One region of the Superficieibacter sp. HKU1 genome, then DNA from elsewhere that is predicted to be linked to it. Evidence: riboswitches for the same ligand, from Rfam matches in the RefSeq annotation. Region 1 holds a riboswitch; each other region holds the start of a gene.
What was found. Region 1 has a riboswitch for thiamine pyrophosphate ahead of thiB (thiamine ABC transporter substrate binding subunit). Riboswitches for the same ligand answer to the same signal wherever they lie in the genome.
Positions count from the first base shown of each region.

Region 2: it holds a riboswitch for thiamine pyrophosphate, as region 1 does, so the genes downstream of both, thiM (hydroxyethylthiazole kinase) here and thiB (thiamine ABC transporter substrate binding subunit) in region 1, are expected to answer to the same signal.
Region 3: it holds a riboswitch for thiamine pyrophosphate, as region 1 does, so the genes downstream of both, thiC (phosphomethylpyrimidine synthase ThiC) here and thiB (thiamine ABC transporter substrate binding subunit) in region 1, are expected to answer to the same signal.

Region 1 covers NZ_CP119754.1:919,484-921,744, forward strand. The annotation lists gene thiP (thiamine/thiamine pyrophosphate ABC transporter permease ThiP) at 1-153, opposite strand, end outside; gene thiB (thiamine ABC transporter substrate binding subunit) at 129-1,112, opposite strand; TPP riboswitch at 1,145-1,237, opposite strand; gene sgrR (HTH-type transcriptional regulator SgrR) at 1,274-2,261, opposite strand, start outside.
Region 2 covers NZ_CP119754.1:2,932,218-2,934,478, forward strand. The annotation lists gene thiD (bifunctional hydroxymethylpyrimidine kinase/phosphomethylpyrimidine kinase) at 1-234, opposite strand, end outside; gene thiM (hydroxyethylthiazole kinase) at 231-1,019, opposite strand; TPP riboswitch at 1,056-1,152, opposite strand; gene P0H77_RS14100 (hypothetical protein) at 1,303-1,632, opposite strand; gene P0H77_RS14105 (DUF3772 domain-containing protein) at 2,033-2,261, shown strand, end outside.
Region 3 covers NZ_CP119754.1:4,510,751-4,513,011, forward strand. The annotation lists gene nudC (NAD(+) diphosphatase) at 1-131, opposite strand, end outside; gene rsd (sigma D regulator) at 230-733, shown strand; TPP riboswitch at 786-890, shown strand; gene thiC (phosphomethylpyrimidine synthase ThiC) at 974-2,261, shown strand, end outside.

The sequences.
Region 1 (2,261 bases):
GTAGCTGTCCTCAAGCAGCGTACGCCAGGCCGCCTGCGGCGCGCTGATCCAGAGCGCCAGAAATGCGGCCAGCGCCACCGCCACCATGAGTGTGGCGGCGGCGAGGCCCGGTATCAGCCAGCCGGGAATTAACGGCTGACGGCGCGTTGCCATTCGCTAATCCACTGCGCGCGCTGCTGCGCGACGTCATGCGAGGAAAACTGCAGCGTGGTTTTCGGTTTTGCCAGATCGGCAAACCCTGCCGGCAGGGTGACGTCAGTGACCGGATACATCCAGTTGCCGGTTGGAATGGCATTCTGGAACGCCGGGGAAACCATGAAGGTAAGGAATTTCTTCGCCAGTTCAGGCTGCTTGCTGGCCGCCGTACGGGCCGCGACTTCAACCTGGAGATAGTGACCTTCAGCAAAATCCGCGGCCGCGTACTGCGATTTTTTCTCTTCAATAATATGGTAGGCCGGAGAGGTGGTGTAGCTCAGCACCAGATCGCTTTCGCCTTTTAAGAACAGCCCGTAGGCTTCACTCCAGCCTTTGGTCACGGTAACGGTTTTTGCCGCCAGTTTCTGCCAGGCTTCTGATGTTTTATCACCGTAGACTTTTTGCATCCACAGCAGCAGACCCAGACCCGGCGTGCTGGTGCGCGGATCTTCATAAATTACGCGCCATTTCTGGTCGCTTTCCACCAGTTCCTTCAGGCTTTTCGGCGGATTTTTCAGCTTGTTTTTGTCATAGACAAACGCGAAGTAGCCGTAGTCGAAAGGCACGAAAGTATCGTTGTCCCAGCCGCCCGGCACCTTAACCGCGCTGACCGGCACGTCGCTTTTGGCAAACAGCTTAGTTTGCGTGGCGGCTTCCAGCAGGTTGTTATCCAGCCCCAGCACCACGTCGGCTTTGCTGTTTTTCCCTTCCATACGCAGGCGGTTGAGCAGCGATACGCCGTCTTCCAGCGCCACGAACTTCAGCTCGCAACCGCAGTCGGCTTCAAAGGCTTTTTTGACCACCGGCCCCGGTCCCCAGTCGGCGGAGAACGAGTCGTAGGTGTAGACGGTGAGTACCGGTTTAGCGAAAACAGGCGCGGCGACCAGCGCCAGCAGCGGCAGATATTTTTTTAACACTTTGCACCTCAGTAGATGGGTGGCAAAGGATTTTGAGCGGTAGCCTCAAATCCCTTCGCCGGCATTATCCGGATCAGGTTCGACGGGTATTTTCTCAGCTTTTATCAGCACCCCGTTGAGCACGTTAACAGTGTAATAATTTTGTCAGTTTTCGGAAAGCATTATGGCTCCGGCGGCGCAAACCAGGCGGATTTAAAGTCAAACCAGCCGAGGGTGTTCATCCGCAGGCCGCGCATACTGCGCTGCCCCTGAAGTACCAGCCAGTGATGGATCAGCGGCACAATATTCTGATTCACCTGTAACTGCTGGCTCCAGGTGGCCGGATTTAACTCGCCTCTGCGCCAGCGGCTGGCGTCTTCCTCCCAGTCAATCGGAATGCAATGGCGGATCAGCGGTACGTCGTACAGATAGGCAAACAAGGAGAAATCGAGGGGGAGGGTAAAGTTGGCGCTGTTTAACCAGACGTCGCTGACCGCCTCGCCGCGATGCCACTCTTCATACTCCAGCTCCTGAATCTCCAGCTTCACCTGATGTTCGGCCAGCAGCGCCTTCATAATGCCGCCCATCATGCGGTGTTCAACGTGATCCTGATAATACGTCAGGGTGATGGTTTCCAGGCCCGCCGGTTTTTCACAGGCGCGACTCTGCGAGTGATGCCAGCGCGGCAGCAGGCCATAGGCCGGGAACCAGGTACTCTGGTAATGTTCTCCCGCGTGATACAGCATATTCGCCGGCTGAAAGAGGTGGCTCAGCCACTGGCGCACGGCTGGATTGCTGCCGCGCGGGCTACGGGCGTCAAATAGCAGGTAATAACATCCTTCCTCAAGACGGCTTTCTACCGCTTTTTCACTCTGCGTGGTGCCCTGAAGCGTCAGGCCACCATTAGGCTCCTCGCCGATTTCCGGTAGTACCCAGACGTTCACTTCATCAATGAGCGCCCGAAAACCAAAATAGTCGTCGAAGGCGTGGATCTTAAGCTGATTCTGGTTGTTACGCCCGACCGCATACGGGCCGGTACCGACAGGCAGGCTCGAGAAATGGCTCATCGTTTCCCATTCGCGCGGCAGGATCATTGCCGAGGTATGCCCCAGAAGCCAGGGTAGCCAGTCATCGGGCTGGGTGAGGTGAATATCCAGCGTCCAGGGGGTA
Region 2 (2,261 bases), 2.0 Mb from region 1:
TATTTTAGTGGTATCAATGCGGACATCGCTAAAAACTGAATCAAGCTGTGCGGCAACAAACTCCGGCTCAATGCGATAAACCGACTGCACGCCGCAGGTATTTTGCGCCACCAGGGCGGTAATTACCGTGCAGCCGTATGCGCCAAGGGCGGAGAAGGTTTTCAGATCCGCCTGAATCCCCGCGCCGCCGCTCGGATCGGTGCCAGCGATGGTCAGTGCGTTGATCCGTTTCATACCTGCACCTCCGCGTCCAGCGTCCACAGGGCGTCGAGAAAGGCCGGGATAAAACTGCCGGCACCGGCGCTTTGCTGCGCGGCGGTCAACCCGGCCTGTTTAATGAGCGCGCAGGCAGAAGCCACGTTTTCCAGCCTGTCACCGGGTAATGCGCAACTGGCGGCCACCACCGCTGAAAGCGCGCAGCCGGTGCCCACCACGCGGGTCATGAGCGCATCGCCCCCGGCGATGGCCAGCGTGCGGCTGCCGTCGGTGACGTAATCCACTTCCCCGGTGACGGCCACAATGGTCGAGGCTTCTCTGGCAAGCGTGCGCGCGGCTGGTAGCGCGGCGCCAGCAGTGTCGGTGGTGTCAACACCGCGCCCGCCTGCGCTCATGCCTGCCAGGGCGAGGATCTCCGAGGCATTACCGCGTATCGCAGCAGGCCGCAGCGCGATAAGCTCCCGGCAAAAGCGGCTACGTAATGTGAGTGCGCCCACGGCTACCGGGTCGAGCGTCCAGGGTTTTTGCGCCGCACTGGCGCTGACGACCGCCGCTCGCATCGCCTGCGCACGTTCCCCGGTCAGCGTGCCGACGTTAATTAACAGCGCGTCAGCGATGGCCGCAAACTGCGCGGCTTCCTGCGCATCAACGACCATTGCCGGCGATGCACCGAGCGCCAGCAGGACATTTGCGGTAAAGGTTTGAACAACATCATTGGTCATACAATGAACCAGCGGAGAACGGGTTCGAACGTGGTGTAGCGCGTGGGCGGTAGCCGTGCGGCTGTGCAGGTCAGGTTGCATAATTATGCTCCTGCCAGACGGTGAAGAAGGGACTTCTTTACAGGAGTCAGACTTCCCTACGCTGGCATTATCCAGATCAGGTGGTACGGGTATTTCTCAGCCTTCACCAGGAAGGGCACCCCGAGTCATCAAAATTCAAAACGTGCGATTAATGATGGTCATTAATCCCAGACCGGGATAATAATGCCAGCGGAAAAGCTTGTAAACGGTAAAAGCGGTGCGCCTGTGCTTTTCAGGCCAGAGACATGAGACGCTGGCAACCGCTGCCAGCGTCCTGGTTTTATTAATATTTGAGACGATTGGACTGCTGCACATAATCTTCAATGGCAATTGTGGCTCCCAGCCTTTCATACAGCATAAGAATACTTATCATCACTTCTCCGCCATACGATAATAAATCATCCGGTGCGGTATGATTTTCTTCGTTCGCTAAAAATTGCAGTTGCTCAATAATGTCATGGTATTCGCCGTAAATACCAATGGCCACATTATTTGCAGGAATACATTCCTGACAATAACGCAACGCATCCGCCGCTTTTTCCGGTATTGAGCGCCGATGTATAAAGATAACCATTAGCTCGCGGAGCTTAACCATCATCAATGTATTATTCATATATTCTCCTCCCAATACGAACGCCAGTAATAACTGATTGGGTGATAATTCGCTTTAAAATGTAAAAAATTGGGTTGCATTAAAATTCTCACATCTCAAATCTGAACTCAATGTTAATAATATGTTTCATTGATTAATGTCAATATCGTAATATCATTATATGTTTTAATAATAATTAACATTTAATTCATTCATGCCACACCTGAATTTACGCTAATTATTTTAGCTTTAAGGAGCGCGCGCACGCCTGTTTGACTAAAAAAAAACCTGCCGGAACCGGCAGCTTCTCAGTCGGTGACGCAGAAGTCGGACAAACGGTACTATTCATATCGTGAATAACAGGTATTCTACAAGAGGCGCTTAAGCCCTGTTACTTTCGATTTCGTGGAACAATCCTTCTATGCAAAAACTATTTCGCGTGCCGCTGCTGCTGGCGCTGTTGTCCTGTCTGATGATGCCGTGTTTTTCCTGGGCCGATGAGGCGACGGGTCAAAATGACGTTGAGCAGCCGCAGCCGGTGAAAGTGAACGTCAGTACGGCGCTGCCCGCGCTACAAAAACGGCTGGATTCGCTTAAACAGCGGGTAGCAACGGCAAAAGCGGATAAGCAGTTCACCACTCTGAATGACG
Region 3 (2,261 bases), 1.3 Mb from region 1:
AGTGCGCTCTGGCCCACAAGATCAAAATTTCCTGCCTCGCCATGTGGTAATTCTCCGGCGGGCAGCCATAATTTTTGTTCATGGCTGACTATCCACCAGCCGCGATCGGACTTCTCAATAATACGGACCATAATCACTTGCACAACCTTAGTTTCACTGGCATGTTGATAACATTATTTTTACATTTTTAGTGAACAATTTTTCTAATCTACATTTTACGGGGTCATTTATGCTAAACCACCTGGAAAGACTGACAGAGCGCGTCGGAGGAAGTAATGAACTCGTCGATCGCTGGCTACAGGTGCGCAAGCAGCTGCTTGTGGCTTACTACAATCTTGTTGGCTTCAAACCCGGCAAAGAATCGGTGACCCAGCTTGATGAAAAAGCGCTCGATAATTTCTGCCATAACCTGGTTGAGTATCTTTCCGCCGGTCATTTCAGTATTTATGAACGCATTATCAGCGAAATGGAAGGGGCAAGCCCACTTATCGCCGCGACGAAACTGTATCCGCTGCTGGAAGCTAATACTCAGGAGATCATGGGTTACTACGATTCCAGCCTGGAAAATGCTATTGATCACGACAATTATCTCGAATTCCAGCAGGCGCTTTCCGGTATCGGCGAGTCGCTGGCCGCGCGCTTTACGCTGGAAGATAATTTGATCCAGTTGGCCTATGAGAACAACCTCAAAGAAAGTGCTAACGACGAAACGAATATCGCGCGCCCGGCTTGAGTTCTTGAGTTTTAGCGCGTAAGTTACCTGCATTGCCCCTCTCACGAGGGGTTACATCTTGTCGGAGTGCCTTTAGTAAAAGGCTGAGACCGTTAATTCGGGATCCGCGGAACCTGATCAGGCTAATACCTGCGAAGGGAACAAGAGTAATTCTGCTTTTGACGCTGCCGTTACAGGCAAAGTCCATCCATTACTCCATCCGTCGTCTGACAAGCCACGTCCTTACTTTTGGAATGAGCTATGTCTGAACCTAAAATGACCCGCCGCGAACAACGCGAGCACGCACAACGTTTTATCGACACGCTGGAAGGCACCGCTTTCCCCAACTCAAAACGTATCTACATTACCGGCTCACAGCCTGATATCCGCATTCCGATGCGTGAGATCCAGCTTAGCCCGACGCCTGTCGGCGGGAGCAAAGAAAATCCGCAGTTTGAAGACAACGAAGCCGTGCCGGTGTATGACACGTCGGGTCCGTATGGCGATCCTGACGTGAAAATTAATGTCCAGCAGGGGCTGGCAAAATTGCGCCAGCCGTGGATTGACGCGCGTCATGATAGCGAAGAGCTTCCCGACCGCAGTTCGGCGTATACCAAAGAACGCCTGGCGGACGATGGACTGGACGACCTGCGGTTTACCGGCCTGCTGACGCCGAAGCGGGCGAAAAGCGGGCAGTGTGTCACCCAGTTGCATTACGCTCGCCAGGGTATCGTGACGCCGGAGATGGAGTTTATCGCCATCCGGGAAAACATGGGCCGCGAGCGCATCCGCAGTGAAGTGCTGCGCCAGCAGCATCCGGGCCAGGGTTTCGGCGCGCGTCTGCCGGAAAATATTACGCCGGAATTTGTCCGTGATGAAGTCGCCGCCGGGCGCGCCATTATTCCCGCCAATATTAACCATCCTGAATCCGAACCGATGATCATCGGCCGCAACTTTCTGGTCAAAGTGAACGCCAATATCGGCAACTCGGCGGTCACTTCCTCTATTGAAGAAGAAGTGGAAAAGCTGGTGTGGTCGACCCGCTGGGGCGCGGACACGGTGATGGATCTCTCCACCGGACGCTATATTCACGAAACCCGTGAGTGGATCCTGCGTAACAGCCCGGTACCCATCGGCACGGTGCCGATCTATCAGGCGCTGGAGAAAGTGAATGGCATCGCTGAAGATCTGACCTGGGAAGCCTTCCGCGATACGCTGCTGGAGCAGGCGGAGCAAGGGGTGGATTACTTTACTATCCACGCGGGCGTGCTGCTGCGCTATGTGCCGATGACCGCCAGGCGTCTGACGGGGATTGTTTCGCGCGGCGGCTCGATTATGGCGAAATGGTGCCTGTCACATCATAAAGAAAACTTTCTCTACGAGCGCTTCCGCGAAATCTGCGAAATCTGCGCCGCCTACGACGTCTCACTCTCCCTCGGCGACGGCCTGCGTCCCGGTTCCATTCAGGATGCCAACGATGAAGCTCAGTTTGCCGAACTGCATACGCTGGGTGAATTGACCAAAATCGCCTGGGAGTATGACGTGCAGG